DNA from 3 places in the Phaeacidiphilus oryzae TH49 genome. Region 2 is predicted to be linked to each of the others. Evidence: riboswitches for the same ligand, from Rfam matches in the RefSeq annotation. Region 2 holds a riboswitch; each other region holds the start of a gene.
The links. Region 2 has a riboswitch for S-adenosylmethionine ahead of thrC (threonine synthase). Riboswitches for the same ligand answer to the same signal wherever they lie in the genome.
Positions count from the first base shown of each region.

Region 1: linked by a shared signal. The riboswitch ahead of BS73_RS28360 (aminotransferase class V-fold PLP-dependent enzyme) and the one ahead of thrC (threonine synthase) in region 2 are both predicted to bind S-adenosylmethionine.
Region 3: linked by a shared signal. The riboswitch ahead of BS73_RS31100 (glutathione S-transferase C-terminal domain-containing protein) and the one ahead of thrC (threonine synthase) in region 2 are both predicted to bind S-adenosylmethionine.

Region 1 is NZ_JQMQ01000005.1:5,523,446-5,533,712, forward strand. It holds gene BS73_RS28325 (L,D-transpeptidase) at 1-501, shown strand, start outside; gene qcrB (cytochrome bc1 complex cytochrome b subunit) at 763-2,433, opposite strand; gene qcrA (cytochrome bc1 complex Rieske iron-sulfur subunit) at 2,430-3,488, opposite strand; gene qcrC (cytochrome bc1 complex diheme cytochrome c subunit) at 3,485-4,297, opposite strand; gene ctaE (aa3-type cytochrome oxidase subunit III) at 4,405-5,025, opposite strand; gene BS73_RS28350 (response regulator transcription factor) at 5,461-5,895, shown strand; gene trpD (anthranilate phosphoribosyltransferase) at 5,986-7,065, shown strand; SAM riboswitch class IV at 7,322-7,441, shown strand; gene BS73_RS28360 (aminotransferase class V-fold PLP-dependent enzyme) at 7,644-9,014, shown strand; gene BS73_RS28365 (Lrp/AsnC family transcriptional regulator) at 9,073-9,354, opposite strand; gene BS73_RS28370 (rhomboid family intramembrane serine protease) at 9,390-10,175, opposite strand.
Region 2 is NZ_JQMQ01000005.1:3,176,211-3,186,477, forward strand. It holds gene BS73_RS17845 (cold-shock protein) at 190-393, opposite strand; gene BS73_RS17850 (ubiquitin-like small modifier protein 1) at 907-1,185, opposite strand; gene thrC (threonine synthase) at 1,182-2,471, opposite strand; SAM riboswitch class I at 2,490-2,630, opposite strand; gene BS73_RS17860 (glucosyl-3-phosphoglycerate synthase) at 2,808-3,779, shown strand; gene BS73_RS17865 (alpha,alpha-trehalose-phosphate synthase (UDP-forming)) at 3,879-5,399, shown strand; gene otsB (trehalose-phosphatase) at 5,450-6,250, shown strand; gene BS73_RS39640 (DUF3263 domain-containing protein) at 6,313-6,543, opposite strand; gene BS73_RS17880 (cupin domain-containing protein) at 6,674-7,099, shown strand; gene BS73_RS17885 (MFS transporter) at 7,066-8,508, opposite strand; gene dmpI (4-oxalocrotonate tautomerase DmpI) at 8,584-8,877, opposite strand; gene BS73_RS17895 (LysR family transcriptional regulator) at 8,874-9,791, opposite strand; gene BS73_RS17900 (carbohydrate ABC transporter permease) at 9,821-10,267, opposite strand, start outside.
Region 3 is NZ_JQMQ01000005.1:6,152,393-6,162,659, forward strand. It holds gene BS73_RS31060 (GNAT family N-acetyltransferase) at 1-374, shown strand, start outside; gene BS73_RS31065 (hypothetical protein) at 393-2,060, opposite strand; gene BS73_RS31070 (hypothetical protein) at 2,098-2,352, opposite strand; gene BS73_RS31075 (antibiotic biosynthesis monooxygenase family protein) at 2,511-2,852, opposite strand; gene BS73_RS31080 (DUF488 domain-containing protein) at 2,969-3,361, shown strand; gene BS73_RS31085 (Lrp/AsnC family transcriptional regulator) at 3,430-3,894, opposite strand; gene BS73_RS31090 (rhodanese-like domain-containing protein) at 3,988-4,464, shown strand; gene BS73_RS31095 (DUF1684 domain-containing protein) at 4,505-5,332, opposite strand; SAM riboswitch class IV at 5,810-5,941, shown strand; gene BS73_RS31100 (glutathione S-transferase C-terminal domain-containing protein) at 6,273-7,073, shown strand; gene BS73_RS31105 (hypothetical protein) at 7,081-8,076, opposite strand; gene BS73_RS31110 (DinB family protein) at 8,252-8,872, shown strand; gene BS73_RS37910 (bestrophin-like domain) at 9,012-9,749, opposite strand; gene BS73_RS37915 (hypothetical protein) at 9,749-10,021, opposite strand.

The DNA of each region.
Region 1 (10,267 bases), 2.3 Mb from region 2:
GTGATCCGCACCCTTCCGGTGACCACCGGCAAGGCCGGGTTCAGGACCAGGGGCGGGATCAAGGTGGTCCTGGAGCAGGCGCCCGAGGTGTTCATGAACTCCGAGACGGTGGGGATCGCGGCCGGCAGCTCCAACGCGTACCACATGAACGTCTACTGGGACACGAGGGTGACGTGGAGCGGGGAGTACGTCCACGCGGCGCCGTGGTCGGAGGGCTCGCAGGGGGTGGCGAACGTCAGCCACGGGTGCACGGGGATGTCCACGGAGAACGCGCGCTGGTTCTACGAGAACTTCCGCAAGGGGGACGTGGTGCAGGTCGTCCATGCGGACGGCAAGCAGATGGAGCCGTTCGGCAACGGCTTCGGCGACTGGAACCTCAGCTGGTCGCAGTGGCGGTCCGGGAGCGCGCTGGGGCGGCCGGTGGTGACCGCGACGGATGTGGACGGCGGAAGCGGCGCTTCGGCGCAGCAGGTGGGCTACCTGCGACCGCAGGCGTCGTAGCAGCCCCGCCCCGGAAGTCGGCCCGAAGGGCCACTTCAGGGGCGCGGGGAACTGCGCGCCCAGCGTGAAACGGCGCCGCACACGGCAGCGACCACCGGGTTGCAACTCGGTCACCGTTGCCGTGTGCGGCGCCGCTTTCCGCTGGGCGCGCAGTTCCCCGCGCCCCTTGATTCGCTGCGCGAATCCGGGGCGAACAGCCGGGCCCGGTGCCCCCCGAGGGGGGAACCGGGCCCTTGTGGCGAGCTACGCGCGCTTCGCGCGTCAGTGGTGGCCGTGGCCGGAGGTGATCTCCGCGTGCTCCTCTGCGGTCGGCTTGGGGATCTGGCCGGTCTCGCCGAAGTACCCGCGGGACAGCTTCGCCCGCAGCTTCTGACTGGCCGTCACCTTGCGCTTGACGCCGTTCTCGTCCACCGCCGCCGGCAGCTCGGCGGGCTTCAGCTGCTCGTGCGCGGTGAGGGTGTGGAGGTCCGCCTGGTCCAGCGGGGCGTGCACCTCGATGAACTCACCGTGCGGCAGGCGCTTGATGACGCCGGACTCGCGGCCGTGGAGGACCTTCTCCTTGTCCCGCCGCTGGAGGCCGAGGCACCAGCGCTTGGTCACCATGAAGACGATGACCGGCAGGACGAAGAAGCCGATCCGGCTGACCCAGGTGATCGCGTTGATCGACAGGTGGAAGTGGGTGGCGAAGAGGTCGTTGCCACCCGCGACCAGCAGCAGGATGTACTCGGCGGCCCAGGCGGCGCCGATGCCGGTGCGGACCGGGGCGTTGCGCGGGCGGTCCAGGATGTGGTGCTCGCGCTTGTCGCCGGTGATCCAGCCCTCGATGAAGGGGTAGACACCGATCGCGACCATCACAAGACCGAAGACCACCAGCGGGATGAAGACGCCCAACTCCCAGGTGTGGCCCCAGGTGTGGAGCTCCCAGCCCGGCATGATGCGGATCAGGCCCTCGGAGAAGCCCATGTACCAGTCGGGCTGCGCGTCGGTGGACACCTGGTCCGGCCGGTAGGGGCCGAACATCCAGATCGGGTTGACCGTGGCGACCGCGGAGACCGCCGCGATGACGCCGAAGACCAGGAAGAAGAAGCCGCCCGCCTTCGCCATGTAGACCGGCATCAGCGGCATGCCGACGACGTTCTTCTCGCTCTTGCCGGGGCCCGCCCACTGGGTGTGCTTGTGGTAGAAGACCAGGATCAGGTGGGCCACCAGCAGGCCCAGCATGATGCCCGGGATCAGCAGCACGTGGATGGTGAAGAACCTCGGGATGATGTCCGTGCCGGGGAACTGGCCGCCGTACAGGAACATCTGGATGTACGTGCCGACGATCGGCACGGACAGGATCGCGCCCTCCATGAAGCGGATACCCGTACCGGACAGCAGGTCGTCCGGGAGGGAGTAGCCCATGAAGCCGTCGAACATGCCGAGGAACAGCAGCAGGAAGCCGAACAGCCAGTTGATCTCACGCGGCTTGCGGAACGCACCGGTGAAGAAGATGCGCATCATGTGGACGACCATGGCCGCCACGAAGACGATCGCCGCCCAGTGGTGGATCTGGCGGATCAGCAGGCCGCCGCGGACATCGAAGCTGATGTCCATCGCCGACTTGAAGGCCTCCGACATCCGGATGCCGTCCAGCGGGGTGTAGGAGCCGTGGTAGACGACCTCACCCATGCTGGGGTTGAAGAACAGCGTCAGGTAGACGCCGGTCAGGATGATGATGATGAAGCTGTAGAGGCAGATCTCGCCCAGCATGAAGGACCAGTGGTCCGGGAAGATCTTCCGCAGGTTGGACTTGGCCAGGGTGTAGATCCCCAGCCGGCCGTCCAGCCAGTCCGCCGCCTTCTCGCCCGGCGAGGCCGGCTTCGTGGGGGCCGCTGCCGACGAAGAGCCGTTCGTGGCGGCAGCACCGTGTGTCCCGTGTGTCGTGGTCATGCGCTGCGCTCCCAGTAACCGGGGCCGACGGGCTTGCTGAAGTCCCCGAGCGCCTCCAGGTAGCCCTGGTCGTTCACCGCGATCCGCAGCTGCGGCAGCGGGTGGCCGGCCGGGCCGAAGATCACCTTGCCGCCGTCCGAGAGGTCGAACGTCGACTGGTGGCACGGGCAGAGGACGTGGTGGGTCTGCTGCTCGTAGAGGCTGATCGGGCAACCCACGTGGGTGCAGATCTTGGAGTAGGCGAGGACGCCCTGGTAGCCCCAGTCAGCGGTCTGACGGGACTTGATGTCCTCCGGCTGGATCCGGACGAGCATCAGGGCGGCCTTGGCCATGACCTCCTGGAAGTCCTCCTGGTCCTCCTCCACGCCCTGCGGCTTGGCGAAGGTCAGGGAACCGGTCTCGATGTCCGAGGCCTTGATCGGCTCGTCGGTGTTCATGTTGACCAGCAGCTTGCCGCGGCTCCAGGCGGTCTGCTCGAGCTTCTTCTCGGGCAGCGGGCCCAGGTCGCGGAAGAGGAAGAGCGCGCTCAGCGGCAGCAGGCCCATCGCACCGATCATGGTGTTCCGGATCAGCTTGCGGCGGCCGAAGCCGCTCTCCTCGGCGCCCTGCTTGAAGTCCGCGAAGACCTTCGCGCGGACGTCCTCGGGGGCCTCGATCGGGTGCCGCTCGGAGGGGTGCTCCTCGTCGGACATCAGGGTGCGGGCCCAGTGGACCGCGCCCGCGCCGATGCAGAACAGCGCCACGCCCAGGGTCAGACCCAGCGTGAAGTTCATCGCGAGGACGTGGCCGAACGGCCAGACGTAGATGATCTTCGAGTTGCCGAGCGTCGCGTATGCGACCAGGAAGGCGATGGTCGCCAGCATGGAGATGACGAAGAGGAACGCCACCTGGCGCTCGGCCCGACGGGCCGCACGCTCATCGATGTCGGTGCGGCGGGGCTCGTGAGGGGGCAGACCCGGGTCGGCGAACGGGTCGTCGCTCACCGCGACGCCGTCGCCGTGTGGCTCTACGGCCTCAGGCAGGTTGTCTTCAGACATGTTGTCCTGGCTACTCATGACTTCTTGGCCTTGGTGGTCCGGGCGGCGATCCAGATGGCGACGCCGATCAGCGCGCCCAGAGCGAAGATCCAGCCGAACAGGCCCTCGGTCACGGGGCCGAGCCGTCCCAGGCTCAGACCGCCGTAGTTGGGGTTGTCGGTGGACGTGGTGTGCTCGACGAAAGCGATGATCTGCTGCTTCTGCTTCTGCGGCATCGTGCTGTCCGGGAAGGACGGCATGTTCTGCGGCCCGGTCAGCATCGCCTCGTACATGTGCTTGGGGCTGACGCCCTTGAGGGACGGCGCGAACTTGCCTCCGCTCAGCGCACCGCCCTCACCGGCGAAGTTGTGGCACTGCGCGCAGTTGGTGCGGAACAGCTCTCCGCCCTGGGAGACCGCCTGCGGGTCCGTCGTCGTGTAGTCCGACTTGGACGGGATGGACGGACCGGGGCCGAGGGAGGCCACGTAGGCCGCCATCTGGTCGATCTCGGCCTGGGAGTAGATGTTCTTCTTCTTCTCCACCTGCGGGCCGGGCTGCTGCGCCGGCATGCGGCCGGTGCCGACCTGGAAGTCCACCGCCGCGGAGCCGACGCCGACCAGGCTGGGCCCGTCGCTGCTGCCCTGTCCGTTCAGGCCGTGGCAGCTCGAGCAGCCGGTCGCGAAGAGCTTCTTGCCCTGCTCGATCGCGAGTGACTGCGAGGAGGTGTCTGCCTGAGCCGAGCCGGCGGGCGCGAAAGCGGCATACAGCCCCCCGGTGGCCGCGAGCGCGAAGAGTAGGACGACGAGCGCCGCCAGTGGGTGGCGCCGTCGTGCGGAGAGCTTTTTCACGGATTAACCCCGGTTGAGGATCTGAGCGTCTGGTGTCTGGGTGACCGTCAGGTCGGTCGGTCGGGACCGCCCGCGGTCGCCGGGGGACGGTCCAATCGGCCCGCTGCCTACTTGATGAGGTAGATCGTCGCGAAGAGTCCGATCCAGACCACATCGACGAAGTGCCAGTAGTAAGAGACCACGATCGCGGCCGTGGCCTGCTCATGCGTGAAGCGCTTCGCCGCGTAGGTCCGGGCGAGGAGGAGCAGGAAGGCGATCAGACCACCTGTCACGTGCAGCCCGTGGAACCCGGTGGTCAGGTAGAAGACCGATCCGAACGGGTCCGAGGACAGCGAGATGCCGTCCTTCTTCACCAGGTCCGTGTACTCGTAGATCTGACCGCCGATGAAGATCGCGCCCATCATGAAGGTGACGATGAACCAGGCGCGCAGCTTCTTCACGTCGCCGCGCTCGGCGGCGAAGACACCCATCTGGCAGGTGAGTGAAGAGAGCACCAGGATCGTCGTGTTCACCGACGCGAACGGCACATCGAGATGTTGATTGTGCTCGTGCCAAAACGCCGTGCCGGTCACCGATCGGAGCGTGAAGTACATCGCGAAGAGGGCCGCGAAGAACATCAGCTCGGAAGCCAGCCAGACGATGGTTCCGACGCTGACGAGGTTCGGCCGGTTGACCGACCCGTGTGCGTGCCCGGTTTCTACTGCAGTTGCTGTCGCCACGACCGACATTATGTCGGTCCCTTATTCCGCCTTCACGCCGGGGGTCCTTCCCGGGTGTGTCCCGGGTGTGGCGTACCCTCCGGCCACCGCTCCGCCGCCGGTCGTCGGCCCGGAGGCCGCTCAGGGCCCGGGGCGGGCCAGGAAGCTGACGCCCCTTCAGGTTTCCGGAGGGCCTGTCAGGGCGTCCTGGAGGGCGCTCGGGGCCGGGGGCCGGGCGCGACGCGCCGGGGGAGCGCCGGGCTCACCGTACCGGCCGTCCCTCTAAATGATGAAGAGATGCCGCCGTACGCGCCAGGACTGACGCCGCGTCGGAGATCGGCGTAGCATCGCTCGGCAGTGCAGGTGCAGGGTGCGACCGCCGTCACACTGGGCGAGCGGGGGCACACGAGTCACAGACCCCAGGGGGTTGTCCGCATGGCAGCTGCGTCCGGCGCGAGCGCGGGGATGCCCGCGCAGGCCACCGTCCTCGTGTACAGCGACGACCGGAACACCCGTGAGCAGGTCCGGCTGGCCCTGGGGCGCCGCTCCGCGGCCGGGGGCGCGGGCGGAGTCGAGTTCCGCTATATCGAGTGCGCCACCGTGCCGGCCGTCCTCCGCTCCATGGACCTCCACGCCAAGGGCGAAGTGCCGGTGCACCTGGTGGTGTTGGACGGCGAGGCGGTGCCGGCCGGCGGAATGGGCGTCTGCCGGCAGCTGAAGGACGAGATCTACGGCTGCCCGCCGGTGCTGCTGCTGATCGGGCGGCCGCAGGACGCCTGGCTGGCCGGCTGGAGCCGGGCGGACGCTGCGGTGCCGGCCCCGGTGGACCCGTCGGTGCTGGCCTCCACGGCCGCCGAGCTGCTGGGGCGCTCCGCACGATCATTCGCCGCGGCGGGCTGAGGCCGGGGCGGGGCGGGCCGTCGGGTGGATAGGGTGGAGGGTGTAGTCCCCGTCCCCTTTCTATAGGGGCCCGTCCGCTGGAGAGAAGCCATGGCTGAGTTGCGACCTGCGAAGAGCGGCATCGAGCCCGCGCAGGTGCGCAACTGGCCCGACCTGCTGACCTCGCTGATCCGCGGAGAGGACGTCTCCGAGGAGACCACCGCCTGGGCGATGGACGAGATGATGACCGGGGCCGCCACTCCGGTGCAGATGGCCGGCTTCCTGGTGGCGCTGCGCGCCAAGGGGGAGACGGTCGCCGAGGTCGCGGGCCTGGTCCGGTCGATGTACGGGCATGCCACGACGATCGAGGTGCCCGGCGAGACCGTGGACATCGTGGGCACCGGCGGCGACCGGGCCAAGACGGTGAACATCTCCACCATGTCCGCGATCGTCGCCGCCGGGGCGGGCGCCCGGGTGGTCAAGCACGGCAACCGGGCGGCGTCCTCCCGGAGCGGCGCGACGGACGTGCTGGAGAAGCTCGGGGTGAACCTGGCGGTTCCGGCCGAGAAGGTGGCCGGGATCGCCGTCGAGGCGGGGATCACCTACTGCCCGGCGCCGGTCTTCCACCCCTCGATGCGCAACGCCGGGCCGGCCCGCGGCGGGCTCGGGGTGCCGACCGTCTTCAACTTCCTCGGCCCGCTGACCAACCCGGCCCGGGTGCGGGCCTCCGCGATCGGCGTCTTCGACCGGCGGATGGCCGGGATCATGGCGGGGGTGCTGGCCGAGCGGGGCTCGTCCGCGCTGGTCTTCCGGGGCGACGACGGCCTCGACGAGCTGACCACGACCGGGACCTCCCGGGTGTGGATCGTCCGGGACGGGGACGTCCGGGAGACCGTCTTCGATCCGCGGGACGTGGGGATCCCGCTGGTGGACATCGAGGCGCTGCGGGGGGCGGATCCCGCGTTCAACGCGGAGGTCGCGCGGAAGGTGCTGGCGGGGGAGCGGGGGGCGGTGCGGGACGCGGTCGTGCTGAACAGCGCGGCGGCGCTGGTCGCGCTGGCGCCTGCGGCGACGCCGTTGGAGGAGCAGTTGGCCGCGGCGATGGAGCGTACGGCGAAGTCCATCGACTCCGGCGCGGCGCGGGAGGTCCTCGCGCGCTGGAGCGCGGCGACGGCGCGCGCGGCGGGGTGATCCCCGGGAGTTGCGAAGCAACTCGAGGGGCGCGGGGAACTGCGCGCCCAGCGCTGCGGGCTGCCGCGTCCGGCGACGGAGTCCGGGTTGCAACCGGGCGGCCGTTGCCGGGTGCGCCGCCGTGGCTGCCCGGGCGCGCAGTTCCCCGCGCCCCTCGATTCGCCCTTCGGGCTCATAGCGGGGCGTAGCCCCGGCGGCATCTCGAAAAGTGGGACGCGCGTCCCAGCGCGGGAGCCCTGTGGCATACTTCCCAGCAGGTCACGAGTGACAGCGAGAAGGCCCCGGCCGGCTGTCCGGCAACCCTCCGTCCGTGGCGGGGTGCCCCGGGTGATGACCAGGTCGAGCGGAAACACGTCCGCATCGGCAAGCGCGGACCCTGCTCTCGGGGTCCTGGGTCTCCGAGGAGTGCTGTTGATGATCAAGCGAATGCGTTAGAGGCCGAGGCGCCTCCCACTTCGCCGTACCCCCCGCGTCGCCGCCCCCGGTATCCGCGCGTTCCGCCGTACCCCCGCGCGTGCTGACGCGATGTCATCTCTTACCGCCGCCGCCGCGGTACCTCACGCCCTGGAGTGCCCGTTATGTCGTCTTCCTCCGCTTCTGTCGCCGCCTGTACCCCGCTCCCCGTCCTCGGTCGCGACGTCGAGGTCCCGCTGGTCACCGGTGAGAAGGTGGTCTACGCCGCGCTGGACTACGCCGCCAGCGCCCCCGCGCTGCAGCGCGTCTGGGACGACGTCGCCGCGTACGCCCCCTACTACGGCAGCGTCCACCGCGGGGCCGGGTACCTCTCGCAGCTCTCCACCGACCTCTTCGAGCAGAGCCGGGCCGCCGTCGCCGAGTTCCTCGACCTCCGCGAGGGCGACCAGGTGGTCTTCACCCGCGCCACCACCGACTCGCTCAACCTCCTCGCCTCCGTGCTGCCGGCCGGCACGGCCGTCTTCGCCTTCGAGACCGAGCACCACGCCTCGCTGCTGCCCTGGCGGCGCGCCGGACTGACCGTCGACTACCTGCGCGCCCCGCGCTCCCCCCGGCAGGCGGTCGCCGCGCTGGAGGAGGCGCTGCGCGGCACCGAGGGGCCGCGGCTGGTGTGCGTGACCGGGGCGTCCAACGTCACCGGTGAGATCTGGCCGGTCGCCGAGCTCGCCGAGGTCGCCCACCGGCACGGCGCGCGGATCGTCCTGGACGCCGCCCAGCTCGCCCCGCACCACCGGGTGTCGGTGCGCGAGCTGGACGTGGACTGGGTCGCCTTCTCCGGGCACAAGCTCTACGCGCCCTTCGGGGCGGGCGTGCTGGCGGGCCGTCAGGACTGGCTGGACGCGGCCGAGCCCTATCTGGCCGGCGGCGGCGCCTCGCGCAGCGTGGCCAGGGAGGCGGACGGCTCGGTCGTCGTCGAGTGGCACCAGGGCGCGGCCCGGCACGAGGCCGGCTCGCCGAACGTGATCGGCGCCTACGCCATCGCCTCGGCCTGCCGGGCGCTGACCGAGGCCGGGCTGGACACGCTGGCCGCGCGCGAGCAGGAGCTGCTGGCGCGGCTGCGGGCGGGGCTGGCGGAGGTGCCGGAGGTGAAGGTGCTCTCGCTCTTCGGGGACGGGCACCCCCAGGTCGGCGTCCTCTCCTTCGTCGTCTCCGGCTGGAACTCCTCGCACTTCGCCGCCGCCCTGTCGGCGGAGTACGGGATCGGCGTGCGGGACGGGCTGTTCTGCGCCCACCCGCTGGTGCGGCATCTCCTCGGCGCGGAGGAGGAGGCGCCGTCCGAGTGCGGGGCGCCGGAGGGCAGGGACGGCGAGCGCTCGCTGAACGCCATCCGGGTCTCCTTCGGCGCCGGCACCCCGACCGAGCACGTGGACCGCTTCGTCACGGCCGTCAAGGAGCTCGTCTCCGACGGCGCGCGCTGGTCCTACCGGACGGAAGCCGGCCGCTGCGTCCCCGACACCCGCATCCACGCCGCCTGAGCCCCCGGACGCAGCGCCGCAGGCGCCCCTGAGGTGCGCCTGCGGCGCCGGCGCTCCGCTACTCGTCGAGGCCCAGCGCGAACGCGGCCTCCAGGTCGTGCTCGGAGTATGTGCGGAACGCGATGTGCGTCTCGGTGTGGGCGACGCCCGGGATCTTGTTGACCTTGCCCGGGATGACGTCCGCGAGGTCCTCGTGCGCCCGTACACGGACCATCGCGATCAGGTCGTAGCCGCCGGCCACCGAGTACACCTCGCTGACGCCGTCCAGTGCGGCGATCGTCTCGGCGATCTCGGGGATCCGGTCGACATCGGTCTTGATGAGGACGATCGCGGTGATCACATGGGCTCCTGGGCAACACCTGAGCGGGGGTTCGGTCAGAGCCAGCGTAGCCGCCGCGGCAGACCGACATATCTCAGCCAGGCCCAGAGGAATCCGACCGTGAAGCCGATCAGGTGCGCCGGGTAGGCGACCCCGGAACCGCTCCCGGACGAGACCCACTGCAGGACGAACCACAGCCCCAGCACCAGCCAGGCCGGGAAGCGCAGCGGGATGAAGAAGAAGAGGGGGATCAGGCTGGTGATCCTGGCCTTCGGATAGAGGCGCAGATACGCGCCGAGGACGCCGGCGATCGCGCCGGACGCGCCGACCAGCGTCTGGCTCGCGTTCGGCGTCCCCATCTCCACCAGCGCGTAGCCGTACGTGGCCAGGTAGCCGACCGCCAGATAGAAGAGGAGGAACGGCGCCCGGCCCATCCGCTCCTCGGCCATCGCGCCGAAGACGAAGAGGAAGAGCATGTTCCCGGCCAGGTGGAGCCAGCCGCCGTGGACGAACATGGCGGTGAGGACGGAGAGCGCGGGGATCTTCGGCTCGGCGTGCGGCGAGCTCGGGCAGGCGGCCGTGCCGGCCAGCGCGGCGGGCTGGTTGTTCAGCAGCTCGCTGGGGATGACCCCCCACTCCCGGAAGTAGTCCTGCTGCACGCAGGCCGAGGAGTGCCCGTAGTAGAGCGGATTGAGCCCGGAGACCGGCCCGATCACGAACACCGCCACATTGACGGCGATCAGGCAGTACGTCATCACGGGGATGAAGGGGCTGCGGCGTACGCAGCGCACGAATTCCTCCACCGGGCGGGGGAGCCGGGGAAGCCGGAGACGCTGCACCATAGGGAGATCATTCCGTGGCGGGGGGAGCCGGGCATCGTGCGTGCGGCGTGTGGGGGAACGGGCGTGCTCACGACCGGTCTACGGGGGTGGAG
Region 2 (10,267 bases):
GCGCCGGACGACCGCGCGCCCCCGAGCATGTCCGAGGCCCGCCGCCTCCGGGTGGGAGACGGCGGGCCTCGGAAAGACCACATAGAGCTGCACCAGGCCCCGCGACGCGGGGATCGGCTGAGCAGCGGGTCCTGCTAATCAGCGTTCGCCGACTGAAGAGGTGATTTCGGCCGACTTACGAACCGAACCTCAGGCGAGCACGCGGACCATGTCCGCCTGCGGCCCCTTCTGACCCTGCGAGATCTCGAACTCGACCCGCTGGCCCTCGTCGAGCGAACGGTAGCCGTCCATCTGGATCGCGCTGTAGTGGACGAACACGTCCGCCCCACCGTCGACCGCGATGAAGCCGTACCCCTTCTCCGCGTTGAACCACTTGACGGTGCCCTGAGCCATTCCGAACTCCCCTAGTGCTGGCCCTTTCACGGATCCGCACTGCACGGACCCGGGCTGGCTCGCCGATCAACCGGCTCGTCCGGAAGGGCTCCGAACTACGCACGGTTCCCGCGATGCACCGCGCGAACCGGGCCGCCGCAGCGGAGACCGGAGTGCGCCGAGCGCGCCAACCGCCGCCGAATGTATCCGCATCGATGCCCTGTGCAACAGGCCATAACGGCGAGAAATTATGAGAGCGCAAAAAGGGTCAGCCGACAGCAGAAGACGACAAACCGCCACATATCAGGCCGGGCAAAAGGGATCAGCGGGGCGATTTTGAGCTCGCCTCGCGACGAAATCTGTCGGGGTTCCGTCAGCAGCACCCGCGGGCGCCGGGGAAGGGACTCTCACCGGTCTCAGCTCGTGGGATCCGTGGGGCTGAAACGCATTCCGGTGACTTCCGGCGACCTCGTTGACTCTACAACGAAAGACCCGGCCCACTCGGACCGGGTCCTTCGCTGGGAAAAGCCGTAATCAGCAGCCGCCGGCGACCGCGGGGATGATCGAGACGTTGCCGCCGTCGGCGACCGCGGTGTCCAGCCCCTCCGCGAAGCGCACGTCGTCGTCGTTGACGTAGACGTTCACGAAGCGGCGCAGCTTGCCCTGGTCGTCCAGGATCCGGGCGCGGATGCCGGTGTGGTCGGCCTCCAGCGCGTCGAGGACCTCGGCGAGGGTCTTGCCCTCGGCGGCCACCTCGGCCGCGCCCCCGGTGTAGGTGCGCAGGATGGTCGGGATGCGGACGGTGACGCTCATGCGAGGCCTGCCTCTCGGAACGAGTCAAGGGTGGGGCGGATGATCGCGGTCGGACGGGCCTTGTCCGCGACCGCGTCGAGGGTCTTGAGGCCGTCGCCGGTGTTGAGCACCACGGTCTCGGCGGCGGGGTCCAGCTGACCGCTCTTCAGCAGCTTGCGCAGGACGCCGACGGTGACGCCACCGGCGGTCTCGGCGAAGATGCCCTCGGTGCGGGCCAGCAGCCGGATGGCGTCCACCACCTCGTCGTCGTTCACGTCCTCCACCGCGCCGCCGGTGCGGCGGGCGATGTCCAGGACGTACGGGCCGTCGGCCGGGTTGCCGATGGCCAGCGACTTGGCGATGGTGTCCGGCTTCTGCGGGCGGACCACGTCGTGGCCCGCCTTGAAGGCGACCGAGACCGGGGAGCAGCCGGTGGCCTGGGCGCCGAAGATCTTGTACGGCTTGTCCTCCACCAGGCCGACCTCGATGAGCTCCTTGAGCCCCTTGTCGATCTTGGTGAGCTGGGAGCCGGAGGCGATCGGGATGACGATCTGGTCCGGCAGCCGCCAGCCGAGCTGCTCGCAGATCTCGTAGGCCAGGGTCTTGGAGCCCTCGCCGTAGTAAGGGCGGAGGTTGACGTTGACGAAGCCCCAGCCCTCGCCGGCCGGGTCGCCGATCAGCTCCGAGCAGAAGCGGTTCACATCGTCGTAGTTGCCCTCGATGCCGACCAGCTCGCCGCCGTAGACCGCGGCCATCACGACCTTGCCGGCCTCCAGGTCGTGCGGGATGAAGACGCAGGAGCGCAGCCCGGTGCGGGCCGCGGCGGCGCCCACCGCGCCGGCCAGGTTGCCGGTGGAGGAGCAGGAGAGGGTGGTGAAGCCGAAGGTGCGGGCGGCCTGCACGGCGATCGCCACCACCCGGTCCTTGAAGGAGTGGGTGGGGTTCCCGGAGTCGTCCTTGACGTGCAGCCCGCCGGTGATGCCCAGCTCGCGGGCCAGGTTGTCGGCCTTGACCAGCTTGGTCCAGCCGGGGTTGAGGCTGGGCTGCCCGGCGACGTCCGCCGGGACCGGCAGCAGCGGGGCGTACCGCCAGATGTTGGTGGGGCCGGCCTCGATCCGGGCGCGCAGCGCCTCGGGGTCGCCGGTCGGCAGCTCGTAGGCGATCTCCAGCGGGCCGAAGCACTCCAGGCACGCGAAGGAGGGGCCGAGCGGGAAGCGGGCTCCGCACTCGCGACAGGAGAGCGCGACGGCGGGACCGAAGTCGGGGGTGTCGGTGGAAGTGTTGGCGTCAGCAGTCTGCGCAGCCATGAACGGCGAGGCCCTCTCTCCTCATCTTCCCTGCGACGGCTTTCGCCGCAGGACGGACTTGGCACCTTCCCCGCCGGGGGCCGCGCCGTGGCTGGGCGGACCGGCTGGAGGGTTGCCGGGGCTTCAACGGGCCGTTCCCTCTGCCCCTCTGGATGAGCTCTATGGCGTTGAATCTCCCCTGCCGCGGAAGTACCGCGGCGGGTCAACGCGTTTGTCACAGGAGGACCGTCCCGGTCACGGGCCGGATGCCTCCCTCGTCCATGACTGTAACGGACGTCCCGCATCCTGTTCATAGACGTCCGGAACGCGAGATCGATCACACGCGGGAGTGGAGCAGTGCTAATCGAGGTGACGGAGTGGCTACGCAAGCGGTCCTGGTCCGCAGCCGACCGGCCGCTGCACGAGCTGATCTCCGCCAAGCGCCGGGCCGGCTCGGCCGGCACGGTGAGCGTGGTGCTCCCCGCGCTGAACGAGGAGGCGACGGTCGGCCCGATCGTGGCCGCGATCCGGCGCGAGCTGATGGAGGCCGTGCCGCTGGTCGACGAGCTGGTGGTGGTCGACTCCGGATCGACCGACCGCACGGCGGCGGTCGCGGCGGCGGCCGGCGCCCGGGTGGTGCACCGGGACGCGATACTCCCCCGGATACCGGCCGCACCCGGCAAGGGCGAGGTGCTGTGGCGCTCGCTGCTGGTGACCTCGGGCGAGATCGTCTGCTTCGTCGACTCCGACCTGCGCGAGTTCGACTCCGCCTTCGTCTCCGGGATCGTCGGCCCGCTGCTCACCGAGCCCGGCGTGGACTTCGTCAAGGCGATGTACGACCGGCCGCTGGAGACCGCGGCGGGGGTGGTGCCGGGCGGCGGCGGGCGGGTCACCGAGCTGGTCGCCCGGCCGCTGCTGAACCTCCACTGGCCGCGCCTGGCCGGCTTCGTCCAGCCGCTCGGCGGGGAGTACGCGGCCCGCAGGTCGCTGCTGGAGCGGCTGCCCTTCCCGACCGGCTACGGGGTGGAGATCGGGCTGCTGGTGGACGCGCTGGAGTCGGCGGGCCTGGACGCGCTGGCCCAGGTGGACGTGGGCGTGCGGCACCACCGGCACCAGGACGGGGCGGCGCTCGGCCGGATGGCCGCGACGATCTACGCGACCGCGCTGAGCCGGCTGGGCGGCGGGGAGTTCGACGCCCGGCCGCGGCTGACCCAGTTCCAGCGGGACGCCGAGGGCTTCGCCCCCTACACCACCGACGTGGCCGCGGAGGAACGCCCGCCGATGCGGGACGTCCCCGAGTACGCGGCGAGGTGGGCGCGCACCGCCTGACCGGGCGGGCGGGCGCGGCCTGACCGGGGGCGGGCGCGGCGGGGACCCGCACAGACCAACGGACGTTTGACGCGCCCGGCTCGCGGCTAAGGGGGAACCATGTCTGCACGTCGTGATCAGTCCGCGCCGTCCGAGCAGGAGCGGCCCCAGGCGACCGTACTCGTCGCGTCGAACCGCGGACCCGCCTCGTACTCGCTGTCGGACGACGGGTCGTTGTCGATCAAGCGCGGGGGCGGCGGCCTGGTCTCCGGGCTCTCGGCGATCGGCGGGGCGGACGGGACCGTCTGGGTCTGCGCCGCCCTCGGAGAGGGCGACCGGGAGGCCGCCCGGCGGGCCCCCGGGGGCAGGCTGGACCACCTCGCCGAGGAGTCCGCCCGGACCGACCAGCCGGTGCGGATGCTGGACATCGACGCCGGGACCTTCACCCGGGCGTACAACGGCATCGCCAACTCCACCCTCTGGTTCGTCCACCACCTCCTCTACGACACCCCGGTCAAGCCGGTCTTCGACGACCGCTTCCGCAAGGAGTGGGACTCCTACCAGGCGTACAACCGGGCCTTCGCCGAGGCGCTAGCCGCCGAGGCCGCGCCCGGGGCGACCGTGCTGATCCAGGACTACCACCTGACGCTGACCCCCCATCAACTGCGGGAACTGCGGCCGGATCTGAGGATCGGCCACTTCTCCCACACCCCCTGGGCGCCGCCGGACTACTACCGGCTGCTGCCGGACCGGGTCGCCGCGCAGGTGCTCGAGGGCGTGCTGGGCGCGGACCGGGCGGCCTTCCTCACCCGGCGCTGGGCGCGCACCTTCGCGGACTGCTGCGAGGCGGTGCTCGGCGCCGAGGTCGTCGACCCCGGCCCGGACGGCGGCGACCTGACGATCCGCCACCAGGGCCGCGAGGTGCGGATCGGGGTGCACGGGCTGGGCGCGGACGCCGAGTTCCTGCGCGACCGGGCCCACCAGCCCGACGTGGACTCCCGGCTGGCCGGGCTGCGCACCTCGGTCGGCACCGGGCCGGACGGCCGGCCGCGCCGGACGATCGTCCGGGTGGACCGGACCGAGCTGTCCAAGAACATCGTCCGCGGGCTGCTCGCCTACCGGCATCTGCTGCGTACCCGGGAGGAGTGGCGGGGGCGGGTGGTGCACATCGCCTTCGCCTACCCCTCGCGGCACGACCTGCCGGAGTACCGGGAGTACACGGCGGCCGTCCAGCGGCTGGCCGCCGAGATCAACGACGAGTTCGGGACGGCCGACTGGCAGCCGCTGCTGCTGCACGTCGACGACGACTTCCCGCGTTCGCTGGCCGCCTACCGGCTGGCCGACGTGGCGCTGGTGAACCCGATCCGGGACGGGATGAACCTGGTCGCCAAGGAGGTGCCGGTGGTCTCCGACGAGGGCTGCGCGCTGGTGCTCTCCCGGGAGGCCGGGGCGGCCGCCGAACTCGCCGAGGACTCGGTGATGGTCAACCCGTACGACGTGATCGCCACCGCGGACGCGCTGGACGCGGCGCTGAACATGCCGGCCGGCGAGCGCGCGGAACGCTGCAAGCGGCTGGCCGCGGCGGCGACCGCGCTGCCCCCGCAGCGGTGGTTCCTGGACCAGCTGGAGGCGCTGCGTTGACCGCGGGGACAGGACAGGGCGCCGACGGGACCGCCTGCGCCGCCGGCGCGCTGACCGAGCTGCTCGGCACCCCCGGGCTGCGGGGACTGCTGGCCGAGCCCGAACGCGCCCTGGTGGCACTGGACTTCGACGGGACGCTCTCGCCGATCGTGGCCGATCCGGAGGCCGCCCGGGCACATCCGGCGGTGCTGCCGGCGCTGCGCCGGCTGGCGCCCCGGGTGGGCACGGTGGCGATCCTCACCGGGCGGCCGGCCGAGGTGGCGGTGCGCAACGGCGGCTTCGCCGGCGCGGAGGGCCTGGACGGGCTGATCGTCCTCGGCCACTACGGCGCCGAGCGCTGGGACGCGTCCACCGGCCGGGTGACCGCCGACCCGCCGCCGCCCGGGGTGGCGGCGGTCCGCGCCGAACTTCCGGGGCTGCTGAAGGACCTAGCGGCGCCGGAGGGGACCTGGATCGAGGACAAGGACCGCTCACTGGCCGTCCACACCCGCCGTGCGGCCGACCCGGACGGGGCGCTGGACCTCCTGCGGGCGCCGCTGGCGGCCCTCGCCGAGCGCACCGGGCTGCAGGTGGAGCCCGGCCACTACGTCCTGGAGCTGCGCCCGCCGGGTGTGGACAAGGGGGCCGCGCTGCGTGGGCTGGCCCGCGAGCGCAGAGCGCGCGGAGTGCTGTACGCCGGGGACGACCTGGGCGACCTGCCGGCCTTCCGGGCCGCCCGCGGGCTCGGCGGCTGCACGGTCGTGGTGGGCGATCCGCCCCGCCCCGAACTGGAGGCGCTGGCCGACACGGCGGTCCCGTCGCCCGCCGAACTGGCGCAGCTGCTGGGGGGCCTGGCGGCCGCCCTGGGATGAGGCGGAGGGCCAGCGGCCCTCGGCGGCCCTCGGTGGCCCGAAGGGTCGGTGGTCGCGGGGTCTCAGCGGCCCGCGCGGCGGGTGTCCCGGAGCCTGCGCAGGCGGTTGACCAGGACCGGGGAGTGGGCGAGCGCCTCCTCGCGGTCCAGCAGGGCGTTCAGCAGCTGGTAGTAGCGGACGGGGGCGAGGCCGAGCCGCTCGCGGATGGCGGCCTCCTTGGCGCCCGGCGAGCGCCAGCTCCTCGCCTCCAGGGCGAGGATCGCGCGGTCCCGGTCGCTCAGTTCCCGCTCCACCCGCGCCACCCCCTCCGGGTCTTCGTGGCCGCCTTCCCCGGTCCGACCATACGACCTGTCATTCTGCCCCGTCGGATCCAGCCAGTGTGCGACTGTCCGGCCCGCTGCCCGGGCGGCTAGCGTCCCGCCCATGGACGCCACCGACGCCCCCAGCTCCCCGACCGCCCCGGCGGGACCGAGCGGCCCGAGCGGACCGACCGGCCCCAGCTTCGCCCTCCACGTCGCCGACGTGGAGTTGACGGAGGATCAGCTGGATCCGGAGCAGATCGTCTCCGGCCGTCCGGTGGTCTCCTCCGCGGTCCTGTGGACCTCCGCGGACGGCTCGCAGGAGCGCGGTGTGTGGCAGATCACCCCGGGGGTGGTCACCGACACCGAGGCGGACGAGCTCTTCGTGGTCCTCTCCGGCCGGGCGACCGTCGAGGTGGAGGGCGGCCCGGTGCTGACGGTCGGCCCCGGCGACGCAGCGGTGCTGCGTGCCGGGGACCGTACCCGCTGGACCGTCCACGAGACCCTGCGCAAGGTCTACTCGATCACCGGGCCGGCCGCCGCCGGCTGACGGCGGCCGGTGCGGCGGGCGCGCAGGCCGAGCAGCACCAGCAGCCCGCCGACCAGCACCACCCCGGCGTCCAGCAGCAGCGCGGTGTGGACGCCCGCCAGCACCGAGCCGGTGGCGGCGGTCCTGGCCGCGGCCACCGCGGAGAGCACCGGGATGCCGAGGGTGGTGCCCACCTGCTGGGTCATCGAGGCCAGTCCGGTGGCCAGGCCCTGCTCGCCGGCCGGCAGCCCGGAGGTCGCGGTCACCAGGTAGCCGACGATCGCCGAGACATGGCCGAGGGCGCCGGCCGAGGTGAGGGCCACCAGCAGGGTGACCGCGGCGGCGTCGCCGTGGCCGCCGAGGAGGAAGAGCAGCCCGGTGGCCGCCGCCTGCACCAGCAGGCCGCCGCCGAGCACCGCCCGGTTGCCGAACCGGCCGATCAGCCGGGGCGCGATCAGGCCGCCGGTGAACGCCGTCCCGCCGAGGCCGCAGAAGGCCAGCCCGGTGGCCATCGGGCCGAACCCGCCGACCTTCTGCAGGTAGAGGGTGAGGAGGAAGACGACCGAGCTCTCCATCGCGAAGGTGACCAGACCGCCGAGGTTGCCCCACTTCACGCTGGGCCGGCGGAGCACCTGGACCGGGGCGAGCGGCGCGGCGGCCCGGGACTCGATCCGCCAGAAGGCGGCCAGCAGCACCACCGCGGCACCGAGCGCGCCCAGCGCGGCGGGACTGCCCCAGCCCTGCTGCCCGGCCAGCGTCACCCCGAAGACCAGGGCGAGCAGCCCGGCGGTGACGGCGGACGCGCCGGGGACGTCCAGCGCGGTACGGCGGCCCCGGCTCTCCGGGACGATCCGCGGGGCGAGGAGCAGGATCGCGGCCGCGACCGGGACGTTCACCAGGAAGGCCCACCGCCAGCTGAGCGTCGAGGTGAGGACGCCGCCGAAGACCGCGCCGACGGTGAAGCCGGCCGAGAGGAGGGTGCCGTTCAGGCCCAGCGCGCGGTCCCGCAGGGGCCCTTCGGGCAGCGCGGAGGTGAGGAGGGAGAGCGCCGCCGGGGTGGCCATCGCGGCGGCGAGGCCCTGCAGCACCCGGGCCGCCAGCAGTACGGCAGGGCTGCCGGCCAGCCCGCCGATCAGCGAGCCGGCGGCCAGCAGGGCCATCCCGGCCAGCAGCATCCGGCGCCGCCCGGCGAGGTCGGCCAGCCGCCCGAAGAGGAGGGTGAGCCCGGCCGAGGGCAGCATCATCGCGGTCGAGATCCACTGCAGGTTCCCCAGCGAGAAGCCGAGGCCGCGGCCGATCTCGGGCAGCGCGATGTTCAGGATCGAGAAGTCGATCGCCAGCATGAACTGCGAGCCGAGCAGCAGCACCAGCAGCATCCGCTGACGCGGGGTCATCCGGTCCGCGGTGGGGGTGCGTTCGGAAATTGGCATGTCTATGACAGGCGTGCTCATATGCGTATCCGTTCCTGATCGCCGAGAGGGGCTGGGGGAGGAAGGCGCCGGGGGCTACTTGTCGGCGGTGAGGCGGCCGCCGATCGCCCAGCTCTCGGCGGGGGTCTCCTGGATCCAGACCTGGACGCTGTCGGCCGGGATCTTGTAGGTGTCCACGAAGGCGTCGGTGATCCGCTCGACCAGCTCGCGCTTCAGCTCGACGGTGCGCGGGCCCTGCTGCACGGTGACGATCGGCATGGTGGTCGACTCCCTTGTTCCGGCGGGTACTTCGGCTTCCCCGCTGACAAGGACAAGTTCACTCCGGTCGGCCGCCCGGAACCAGAAGCAGGCCGCGCACCCACCGATCACGAATCGAGATCGCGCCGCTGGGCCGCCACCACCCGCCGGCAGGCGTCCAGCAGCGCCCGGACCGGCCGGGCCGGCCGCCCCTGCCGCACCGCCAGCGCGGCCGGCAGCGCCAGCCCCTCTCCCCGCACCGGCAGGAAGGCCACCCGCCCGGAGTGCGCCAGCTGCTCGGCGTGCGAGGCGTAGACCACGGTCCAGCCGGGCAGCCCGGCGCCCAGCGCGGCCAGGGTGTTCTGCAGCGAGCTGCTCGCCGGGCCCGGCACCGGCTCGAACCCGGCGTCCCGGCAGGCCGACACCACCAGGTCCACCAGCGGCGGATTGCTCCGCCGCCCGGTGAGGTAGAGCGGCATGGCGGCCACCGCGCGCAGATCGACGTCCACGGCGTCCCGCGCGGCCTCGGACCGCGCCGGCAGGGCGACCAGCAGCGGATCACGCCAGACCGGGACCAGCCGCACGCCCTCCGGAGCCTCCTCGATCCCGCGGACGAAGGCGGCGTCCAACTCCCCTGCCGCCACCAGTTCGAGGCGCTCCCGGGTGGGCGCGGTGGACAGCTCGACGGCGATCCCGGGCTCGGCCGCGGCCAGGGCTTCCAGCACCCGCTCCAGATGGACGCCCAGCCCCGTGCTGGTGCCGAGACGCAGCCGGGACGAGCGGTCGGCGGCGTACTCCCGGACCGCGGCCAGCGCCTGCGCCTCCGCGTCCAGCACCCCGCGGGCGCGCGGCAGGAACGCCGTACCGGCCTCGGTGAGCCGGACCGTACGGCCGGAGCGGTCGAAGAGCTCCACGCCCAGCTCCCGCTCCAGCCGCCGTACCTGCTGGCTCACCGCGGACTGGACGATGACCAGCCGCTCGGCCGCCCGGCCGAAGTGCAGCTCCTCGGCGACCGCCACGAAGTACCTGAGTTGACGAAGCTCCACGGCGAGAGCCAACCACAGCCGGCCGGGGGCTACTTCACCGAGCCCGCGGTGAGGCCGGAGACCACCCGGCGCTCGATGAAGGCGAAGAGGATGATCACCGGGATGATCGCGATCACCGATCCGGCGAACATCTGGTTCCAGGCCACCCCGTAGGCGCCGATGAAGCTGTCGATGCCGACGGTCAGCGGCTGGTGGGAGGGGGTGGTGGTGAGGGTCAGCCCCATGATGAACTCGTTCCAGGCCGAGATGAAAGTGAAGATCATCGCGGTCACCACGCCGGGCATGGCCAGCGGCAGGGTCACCCGGAACATCGCGCCCAGCCGGCCGGTGCCGTCGATCATCGCCGCCTCCTCCAGCTCCGCCGGGATGGAGCCGATGTAGGCGGTGAGGATCCAGATCGCGAAGGCCAGGTTGAAGGCGGCGTTGACCAGGATCAGCACCCAGATCGTGTCCAGCAGGTTGAACTGGCTGAACTC
Region 3 (10,267 bases), 3.0 Mb from region 2:
AGCGCACGCTGCCCGCGACGCCCGGCCGGCGCCCCGGCCTCTTCGTGGTCGAGCTGGACGGGGCGATGATCGGCACCGTGGAGCTCGACCGGCGCGCCCCGGACACCCGCAGCGAGGTCCGGCCGGAGGCGGGGGAGGCCGAGCTCGGCTACCTCTTCCTGCCGGAGGCCTGGGGGCGGGGCTACGCCGCCGAGGCGTGCGCGGCGGTGCTCGGCTGGTACGCCGAGGTGGCTCCCGGGGAGCCGGTGGTGCTCTGCACGCAGACCGCCAACGCCCGGTCGATGCGCCTCGCCGCGAGGCTGGGATTCATCGAGGCGCACCGGTACACGGCCTGGGGCGCCGAGCAGTGGATGGGGCTGCGGTCCCCGCTCTGACCCCGGTCCCGGCGAGGGTCAGCGCCGACCCGGGGCCAGGTAGACGATGTAGCTCCGCTGGCCGGGGGTGCCGGGGACGGGGTGGCGGGTCCAGTGGGGGCCGGACCGGGCGGTGGCGTAGGGCGGGACGGGGTCGGCGGGGTAGAGGAGGAGGGCGGTGGGTTCGCCGGTCGAGCGGGCGAGCAGCGCGGCCTGGGTGATGTCGGCGTCGTTGCCGGTGGTCTCGGCGGAGGAGCAGCGGGCGTAGTAGCCGAGCGGCTCGGCGTCCTCGCCGGTGAGGAGGCAGTGGCCGGGGGTGAGGCCCAGCCGGTGGAGCGCGGCGGCGACCCGCGCGTCGTCGGCGTGCTGGGCGGTGGTGGCCCGGGCCTGGCGGTACAGCACCAGGTACTGGCTGCCCAGTTGCGCGGCCAGGCCGAGGGCCAGCGCGGCGGCGGCCAGGGCGCGCCCGCGCCGGGTGGGCGCACCGGTCACCAGCCGGGCGAGCAGCGTCGCCGCCGGTATCGCCAGCAGCGCGTACGCGGGCAGCAGGAAGCGCGGCGCAGAGTAGGTGATCCCGAAGAGATAGGGGCAGGCCACCGTGAGCCCGCAGAGCGCGGGCAGCAGCGCCGGGGCCGTCCGCCCGGCCCGGCGGGCCGCCAGCACCCCGCCCGCCACCAGCAGGGGAAGCAGCAGCCACCAGGCGGTCAGGGCCGGCGGCGAGTGGTCCCAGCCGACCGTGCAGGGGCGGCAGAGCGTCGGCCCGTCCAGCGAGCGCAGCACGTCGCCGACGGCCCAGTGGAGTCCGAGGCCGCCCTCGTTGGCGCTGGACAGGTGCAGCCGCTCGCCGATGCCGCCGAACCGGGCGTACGCCTCGGCGATCCACTCGGCGGCGCCCGCGAGCAGCCCGCCGCCGACCGCGAGGAGCGGCGGCCCGCAGCGGCGGCGGCGCAGCAGGACGGCCGCGACCGGGAGCGGGAGGGCCAGGAACGCGGCATCGCTCGGCCGCATCAGCGCGGCCAGCGCGAGCGCTGCGGCCAGGCCGGCCAGCGGCGCCCGCCGTGCGGGACCGGCCGCGCCCGCCGCGGTGAGGAAGCAGCCGACCGCGGCCAGCCCGCCGAAGGCGATCCAGAGGTTGGGCATCGCCTGCGGGCCGTAGTACTCGGCGATCCAGAGGGTGCCGAAGAGGAGCCCCGCCAGCGCGGTCACCCGGGTGTCCAGCAGCCGGCGCCAGGCGCACAGGGCGAGGAGCAGCCCCGCGCCGGAGAGCACCGCCAGATAGACCCGCAGCGCGGAGGTCGAGTCGGTCACCGCCGCGAGCGGGGCGACCAGGAGGGTGATCCCACGGGCCCGCGGGGCGCTGAAGAACTCGGCGGGGATCTGCGGGGCGACCTGGCTGACATAGACCGTCTCGTCCCAGCCGAGGCCCATCGAGACCGGTACGAAGGCCAGTTGGGAGGTGGTGAAGAGGGCGGCGACCGCGACCAGCCACCACAGCGAACCGCCGCCGGCGCCGTCGGGACCGGAGCCGGAACCCCCGGAGCCCGGGTCGCCGGCGGCGCCGCGGTCCGGCTCCGTCCGCCGCCCGTCACTCGGGAGGCCGGAGCCGGAGCCGGCGGGAACGACGAGGTTGGCGCTGATGGGAGGGGCCCTTCCTGGACCTGGAGCCGCGGCACGCGCTCGGCGCCTGACCGCGACACCCTCTCCCATCAACCTGACATCCGGGTGAGCGGAAGGTCGGAAACTCTTATCGAACGAATATCCTTACCCAGCTCATCCCTTCGCCGGCGCGGTGGGCGTCGCTGCGCGACTCCACGCCCGGGAGCCGGTGCGGGACCAGCTCCGGGGCGTTCGCCGTGCCGTTCGGCGAGGCCGCCACCCACAGCGCCCAGCCGGCGCAGAGCGCCGCGAGGCCGACCCAGAAGCCGATCCACCGCCAGCGCGCCAGCCCGCGCCGACGCGGGCCCCTTCCACCGGCCGGGGTGGCGAGACGACGACGCATGAGGGGGCGCCTCCTGGAGCGGGCGGCGGGCAGACAGGTTCCGTTCCGTCACTGTTGGTGACGGTTATCACGCAACGTATCCGCGCTCCCGCTCGTACCTCGACCCCGGCTCGGCTGAACAGGTGTCAGCGAGCCCCGGCGGCCCCGGCCTGCGGCGCTCAGTCCGCGGTTCCGGCGGTGTCCGCCGAGTCGGCGGTGTTCGCGCAGCCGGCCACCCGGTACACGTGCTCCACGCGCGGAGCCCCGTCGAAGTACCGGCCGACCAGCTCGCGCCAGCGGGCGAAGCCCTCGGAACCCCGGAAGTCGACGGTGTGGGCCTCGACGGACTCCCACCCCACGACCAGCCGGTAGCGGGAGGGGAACTCCACGCTGCGCCGGAGCTGCACGCCCAGGCAGCCCTTCGCCGCCTCGAAGAGCGGCTGCGCCTCGGCGTACGCCGCTTCGAAGGCCTTCTCCTCGCCGGCGACGACGTCGATCTCGGCGATCTCCCACACGCTCATGGCTGCACGGTCCTTTGCTGCTCCGGGGACGGGACTGATGATCGATGATCAGCGGATTGCGATGCTACGTCGTGCCGCGTCGCGACCGACACGGGCTCCGGCGGAGACTGGGGGGCATGACGGTCAAGCTGAGGATGCAGGTGAAGCGGATCTACGACGAGCCCGGGGAGGACGACGGCCGCCGCGTGCTGGTGGACAGGCTCTGGCCGCGCGGGATCTCCAAGGACCGGGCCGAGCTCGACGACTGGGCGAAGGAGCTCGCGCCCAGCAGCGAGCTGCGCGCCTGGTACCACCAGGACCGGGAGCAGCGCTACGACGAGTTCGCCGAGCGCTACCGCCAGGAGCTGGACACCCGCGAGCAGAATGAGCGCCTGGACTCGCTGCTCGACTCCGCCGACGACCCCGGGGTCCTCACCCTCCTCACTGCGGTCAAGGAGGACGACGAGCCCCGCAGCCACGTCCCGATCCTCCTGGCGGTGCTCCAGGAGGCGGCGACGGGGGAGAAGTAGCATCAGCGGCCTGAAGCGGCCTGAAGCGGCCTGAAGCAACCCGAGGCGGCCCGAGGCGGCCCGGCCCCTCATCCCTCCATCGGCTCGTCCGCGGTGATCGGCCGTCGGGGGAGGGGGCTGGAGTAGACGACGCTGGTGGTGATCGCGCCGAGGCTCGCGATCCGGCCGGTGACCTGCTCCAGATGGCGCATGGAGCGGGCGACGATCTTGAGGATGAAGCAGTCCTCGCCGGTCACGTGGTGGGCCTCGATGACCTCCGGGGTGGTGTCCAGGAGGTCGTGGAAGGGCTTGTAGTTGCCGTGCGGATAGCGCAGCCGGGCGAAGGCCATCACGGTGAGGCCGAGCCGCTCCGGGTCCACGACGGCGGAGTAGCCGGCGATGATCCCGCTCTCCTCCAGTCGGCGGACCCGCTCGGTGACGGCGCTGGCGGACATCGAGACGGTGCGGGCGAGTTCGGTGTAGCCGGCCCGGCCGTGCTTCTGCAGGGCGTCGAGGATGCGGAGATCGGTGGCGTCCGGGGAAACGGCGGTCATGCCGGGAATCTGCCGGGGAATCGGCGCCGGATCAAGGGGTTCGGCGTGTGATCTCCGTTCCGCGTCGGGGAGCGGGGCCGTAGCGTTTCCGGCATGACGATCACAGCTGCCAGTCCCGCCCTGCGGACCCCGCCCGCGGCGCCCGCCGAGGCCGCCGCCTTCTTCGCCTCGCGCCTCGCCTTCCAGGCCGACGTCGCCGACGTGCAGGCCTCAGTGGCCTCCGGCCGCCCCGGCTTCGTCCTGGTGGACTCGCGCGGCCAGGAGGCCTGGGACCAGGGCCACGTCCCCGGTGCCGTCCACCTTCCCACCGCCGAGATCCCGGAGCGGGCCGCCGAACTCCTCGACCCCGCCGTACCGGTGATCACCTACTGCTGGGGCCCCGGCTGCGACGGAGCCACCCGCGCGGCCCTCGCCCTGGCCCAACTCGGGTACCGGGTCAAGGAGATGATCGGGGGCATCGAGTACTGGACCCGGGAGGGCTTCCCGGTCGAGACGGCGACCGCCGGCGTCCGCGCCCGGCCGGCGGACCCGCTCGTCGCCCCGACCGGTGGGGACGGCTGCGGCTGCTGAGCGCTGCGACCGCCGAGGGGCGGCGGCGTCGCCGGGCGCCTCAGCGGCGCTCGTAGGGGATCTGCTCGCCGGCCTCGATCGGCAGCGGGAGGCGGTTCTCGGCGGGCGGCAGGGGGCAGGTGGCGAAGTCGGTGTAGGCGCAGGGGAGGTTGACCGCCCGGTTGAAGTCCAGCACCACCGTGCCGTCGGCGGCGGGCGCGGGGATGGAGAGCGAGCGGTTGGCGGCGTAGGTGGTCACCCCCGAGGTGGCGTCGGTGAAGAGCACCAGCAGGCTGCCGGGGGCGTGGCCGTCGAACGCGGTCAGGCTCAACTCCTGTCCTTCCAGGGTGAATTCGATCCGCCCCGGGGCCTGGTAGACGTGCTGGAGGCCCTCGACCGCCGCGCCGACGGTGGTCGGGCGCGGCTCGTCGAACGGCGTGTACCGGCCGGTCACCGCCCAGCGGGGGTCGGGGGCGTAGGCGGGGGTGCCGCGGTAGTCGGCGCGCAGGGGGTGGTCCGGGTGGCGGGGGCGGACGATGTCCTGGCCGCCGCGGCGGGCGACCTCGATCACCGCGTCGCCCCAGACCGCCTGGACGCCGCCGCGCTCGGGGACGGGCCCGAAGGCGTGCCGGCCGCGGACGGGGGCGCCGTCGACGAGGAGCTCCTCGCCTTCGCCGAGCTCCACGACGACGCCCTCGTCGTCCGTGGACCAGAGGCCGGGGGCGCCGGGGATGGGCTGCGGCTCGGCCGTCGGCCAGTGGAGGCCGGTGACGGCGAGGAAGCCGTGGGCGTCGGCACGGACCTCCTCGTGGCGGCGGTGCCAGGCCTCCCAGTCGGCGGCGAAGGCGGTGGCGGGGGCGGCGGTGGCGGAAACCTGATGAGTGGTCATGAGTCTTCCCTGGAGGTGGGGTTGATGACGCGATGGGGGCCGGGGCCGAGGCCTTGGGTCTCCGGCCGGAGGGCCTGCGGCCGGGCAGGAGCTCGTGCCGGTGGTGGCGGGGCCGGTCAGGGCCGACAGAGCGAGGCGGCGACACGGAGGAGATCGACGTGCCGGCGGGAGCGGAGGCGGAGGGGGCACCGGGGGCGATCGTCGCCGGGGCTGAACGCCGCACCGCCACTGCCATCGCCTTCACCGCCCTCACCGTTCGGCCCGCCGAATCGGGCGCCGTCGAGACGTGCAACCCCGGGCCGCCGCGAGCCATTCCACGCTGCCGCTGCCGCTGCGCCGCCGATGCCGGACGCGATCGAAAGGTAGGCACGGCGGCCGAGGGCTGTCAACGGCGGGTGCCCGGGCGCGAGCCGGGGCCGCCTTGCTGCTCAACGCGTGCTTGACGGCCCGGCGGAGGGTGTTCAGACTGGTCCGGACGGTCACGACAGTCAGCGCCCGCCGCCACGGCGGGTAATCGGCCCCGGCCCGCTGACGGGCAACCCTTCCACCGCGACGGGGTGCCCCGGGTGACGACCGGGTTCCGCCGAAGCGGCGGGGCAAGCGCGACGACGGGATCGGTGGAGATGGCCGGCAGGGGCAGCGGCAGGGCTCGTGAAGCCCGCAGGCCACTCGTCCGTTCGGTCCTCACCCGCCGCCTCCACATCGATCTGCTGCGGGTCTGCAGCGCGTTCGGCAGAGCGGGCTGACGCCGAGCTCCGGCGGCGCACCCCGTCCGGGGCACAGCGCCGCTCCGGCCACCGTCACCACCACCGCCTCGGCGTCGGCCGCCTCGGCCTGAGCGGCAGCCGCAGTCGCGCCCCGCCCCATGCCCCCACCTCGTCCTCGCGCCTCCTCGGCGGCCGACAGCGCCGCCGGGACGCGCCCTGCCCTGGAGAGAGCCATGCCCGAGTCCCTGCTCGACGCCGCCTCGTCCACCGCCCGCTTCCGCGACCGGATCGGCGCCGGCGACGCCCCCGACCCCCACCGCTACCAGCTCTACCTGCGCCTCGGCTGTCCGGGCTCACTCCGGGTCTCGATCACCCTCGAACTGCTGGGCCTCCACGAGGCCATCGCCACCACGCCGCTGACCCCCGCGTCGAAGACCGTCACCGCGGACCAGGCGCTGCTCCGCCGCGCCTACGAGTCCACCCAGCACCACTACGCCGGCCCCCTCAGTGTCCCCGCGCTCTGCGACCGCTGGAGCGGGCGGGTGGTGAGCAACCATGTGCCGGACATCCTGGACGACCTCGCGGACCGTTTCGCCGCCGCCGCTCCGAAGCCCCAGGGCGGCGGGCGCGTCCTGCCGCTCCGCCCGGCCGCGCTGGCCGGCGACATAGCCGAACTGCGGACCCTCCTCGACGGGTCCGTCACCCAGTCGGCCCGCCGGGCCGCCCTCGCTCAGGGGACGCGCCGCCGCGAGGAGGCGCTGCGGACGCTGCTGGGCGCCCTGGACGAACTCGACCGCCGCCTCGCCGCCCACGGTCAGGAGTACGCGCTCGGCAGCGAACTCACCGCCGCGGACGTCGACTTGTGGTCGGCCCTGGTCGGCCTGCGCACCGCCAGGCTGAGCCGCCGCGGGGGCGACGGCGCCGACACCGAGGCGGCCAGGAGGACCATCGACGGCCACCACCGCCTCTGGTCCTACGTCGACCGGGTCACCGCCGCCCACCCGGCCTTCCGGGCCGCCGCGCGGGCGAACTGAGTACTCGTCAACTTCCTTGTGGCACACGCAGTGCCGCCGCGACCGAGCGGAAGAACGCGGCATGGGCGGCGGCGCTGCACGGCGTCTCCGGGCTCCACGGCACCACCCGGGCCGCCGAGGTCAGCTCCGTCCAGCCCGGGGAGTCGCTCGGGCTGGGCGCGGCGTTGACCCGGGTGTCGGCGAGGATGACCGCCGCCCGGTCGGCCCACTCCGCCGCGGCCGACCAGGTGGTCTCCGCCCAGCTCGCGCCCGGGCCCGGCGGCGGCTCCGGCAGCAGGACGCCGAGCTCGGAGAGCCGGTGGAGCTCCGGCCAGGAGTGCGGCCGGGCCGCGTAGCCGCCGTCCGGACCGGTGGCGGAGACGGCGACCACGGCCGGCCGCTCGCCGGCCGCGGCGGCCGCCTCGCGTACCTCCGCCTCGGCGGCGGCGAGTGGGGCGGCGATGTGGTCGGCGGGCTGGGCAGCAGCGGCGCCCTGGTCCGCCGCGCCCGCGATCCCCGCGCCGAGCTCGGCGAAGCGGCTCAGCAGCCGCTCCAGCGGGGCGTCGCCGGACACCGACAGGGCCACCGAGGGGACGCCGGCCGAGGCGAGCTTGGCCGCGATCGGCTCGGGCAGCGCGTACAGCCCCCGGCCGTCGTAGCTGACGTCCACCACCAGCTCGGGACGCAGTTCGAGGAGCGCCGAGACGGACACGTCCGCACCGGGGCCGAGGTAGCGGACCGGGGTGTCGCCACCGGCTCCGTTTCCGGCGCGGGAACCCGCCTCCCCGCCCGGGGCCTCCCCGATCGGCAGCGCGCCCGCCTTCGCCGGGTCCGCCGAGGGCCCGTCGTGCCCCGAGCCGTAGACGGCGACCAACTGCGAGCGCACCCCGGCGTCCCAGAGGGCCGCGCCGGCGCGTACATACGCCACCAGCCGCCTCGGCGGTCGGGGGAGTTCGACCGCGGCCCCGCGGTCGTCCACAAAGCTCCACCCGCCCAGCCTGCCGACGTCGGCCACACCCGCCATGGCGCACTCCCTTGGTCCGTGCTGCTCGATCGATCTCCCCTCCACCCTGATGGTCCGCGGGGAATGTCTCAAGAACGCCTGGTTGCGGACTCCTTGCCGGGAAGTGGTACGGCCGCGCGGGGGTGCGGGCGGAAACCTCTTGACCATGGCGGGCGGCGACTTCTAGCCTCCGGAAATGGAGACCGGTGACCTCGACGACAGCCTCGCCCACCTGCTCGAAGTCGTGCGTCCGCGCGCCGTGGAGGGCGTCGACTGGGAGGCGCCCGCGGACGGCCTCGCATGGTCCTGCTGGGAGACGGTCGAACACCTCGCCGACACCCTCTTCGTCTACTCCCTCCAGTTCACCCCGCGTCCGCCGGAGCCGGAGACCGGCCGCCACGGCTACCTCCCGGTCAGCGAGCTGAAGATGGAGCGCGAGCACGGCCCGCTGATGCTCCTCCACCTCCTGGCCGCCTGCGGCGACCTGCTGAGCCGGGCGATCCGCAGTGCCGGGCCGGGCCGGCGGATGCCGCACTTCACCCTGCTCACCGACCCGGACGGCTTCGCGGCGATGGGCACCGTGGAGAGCCTGGCGCACGGCTGGGACCTGACCGGCGGCCTCGGCGTCCGCGACGCCTTCAACCCGCCGCCGGAGGTGTGCGAGCGCGCGCTGTCCCGCCTCTTCCCCGAGATCCCGCCCGCCTTGTCCGCCGACCACGGCCCCTGGCCCGCCCTCCTCTGGGCCGTCGGCCGGACCGCGCTCCCCGGCCACCCCCGCCGGGAGACCTGGCGCTGGAACGCCCGCGTCCGCGAGTAGCCGTGACTCCTGGGCTCGCCGTCGCCCGTGGATGTTCGAGGCAGGGGCGAAGCGGCTCCCGGCAGGGCGACCGGGGTTGCCGGAGGTGACCGCGGAGCTCACCCGCGGCGGCGTAGCGCGGCCCAAGCCGCGTCGGCGTTCAGACGCCTGAGGAGAGTTGGGCGAAGCGGGTGAGGCTCTGCTGGTAGGCCGCCGGAGTGACGTGGAGGGGGCCGACGTAGGGGTGGGGCATGTTGAGGACGAAGAAGATGCCGAACCCCACCACCGCGCCGACCAGGCCCAGTGCCAGCGACTCCCGCAGATGGAAGGTGAGGCCGGCGATCGGGGCGTAGAGGAGGACCAGCAGGCCGGTGGCCACCAGTGCGGGGTAGAGCGGGGCGGGCAGGCTGACGCCGGTGTCGGCGAGGCGGATCTGGCGGGCCGTGTAGACCGCCGCCAGGTCGGTGAGCTCCTGCGTCCGGGCGGGGCTCTGCGGTTCGGCCAGGACGCGGGCGCGGACGGTGTCCAGCGACTGCCAGGTGGCGGGGTCGGCGGCGCCGTGCGCGGACATCGAGTGCCACTCGGGGCCGATGACGCCGGTGACGTAGGTGTGGAGCAGCGCCCGGGTGGCCGGATCGGCGTCCGAGTAGGCGGTGTTGAGCGCCCGCGCCTCGTCGAAGGTGTGCGAGCGGGCGGTGTTGATATTGGACCACGATCCGGCGATCAGGAAGGCCGCCACCAGGATGAAGCTCGACAGCGACGCCGAGCCGAGGAAGCTCAGCGCGCCACCGGAGAAGGTTCCCTGGCGGGACCGGTGGGTGCGGCCGAAGCCGGCCAGCACGGCGACCGCGACGGCGCCGCCGGCCAGTGCGCAGAGGACGAATCCGAGTACCGTCATCAGCCGCGCCTCCCGGGACCGCCTGCGGTGAAGTGGTGGGTGACGCCGGCCACCGCGGCCACCAGTGCCGGGATGGTGATGGCGATGAAGAGGAAGACGGCGTCCGGCGAGGAGTTGGTGGCCGGCTGGTAGTCGGCGACCACGGGCGCGGCGACGGCGGTGTGGGCGATCGTCGGGCTCGGGCTGGGGGTCGGGCTCGGCGGTGGCGGGGCTGGGGGCGGGGGTGGCGGGGACGCCGCCGGGGTGGGGGGCGCTGGGTGACGCACCGTCACCGTCGGCTGCCGGGTGGGATATCGGTGCACCCGGCCGCAGATGGGCATGGCCGGTGACGCGTGCGACGGTACCCGCGCGGGAGACCCGCCGGGCCATCCGCAGAGCGGCCAGACCGGGAACCTCGGGGGATGCGGATGCGGCATCGACGGCAGGTGGAGGTGGAGATGGAGGTGGAGCCGGTGGACTCCGGGGACGCTGCCCGGCCCGGGTATCGCCCCGCTCCCCGGAAACGGATCGGGCACCGA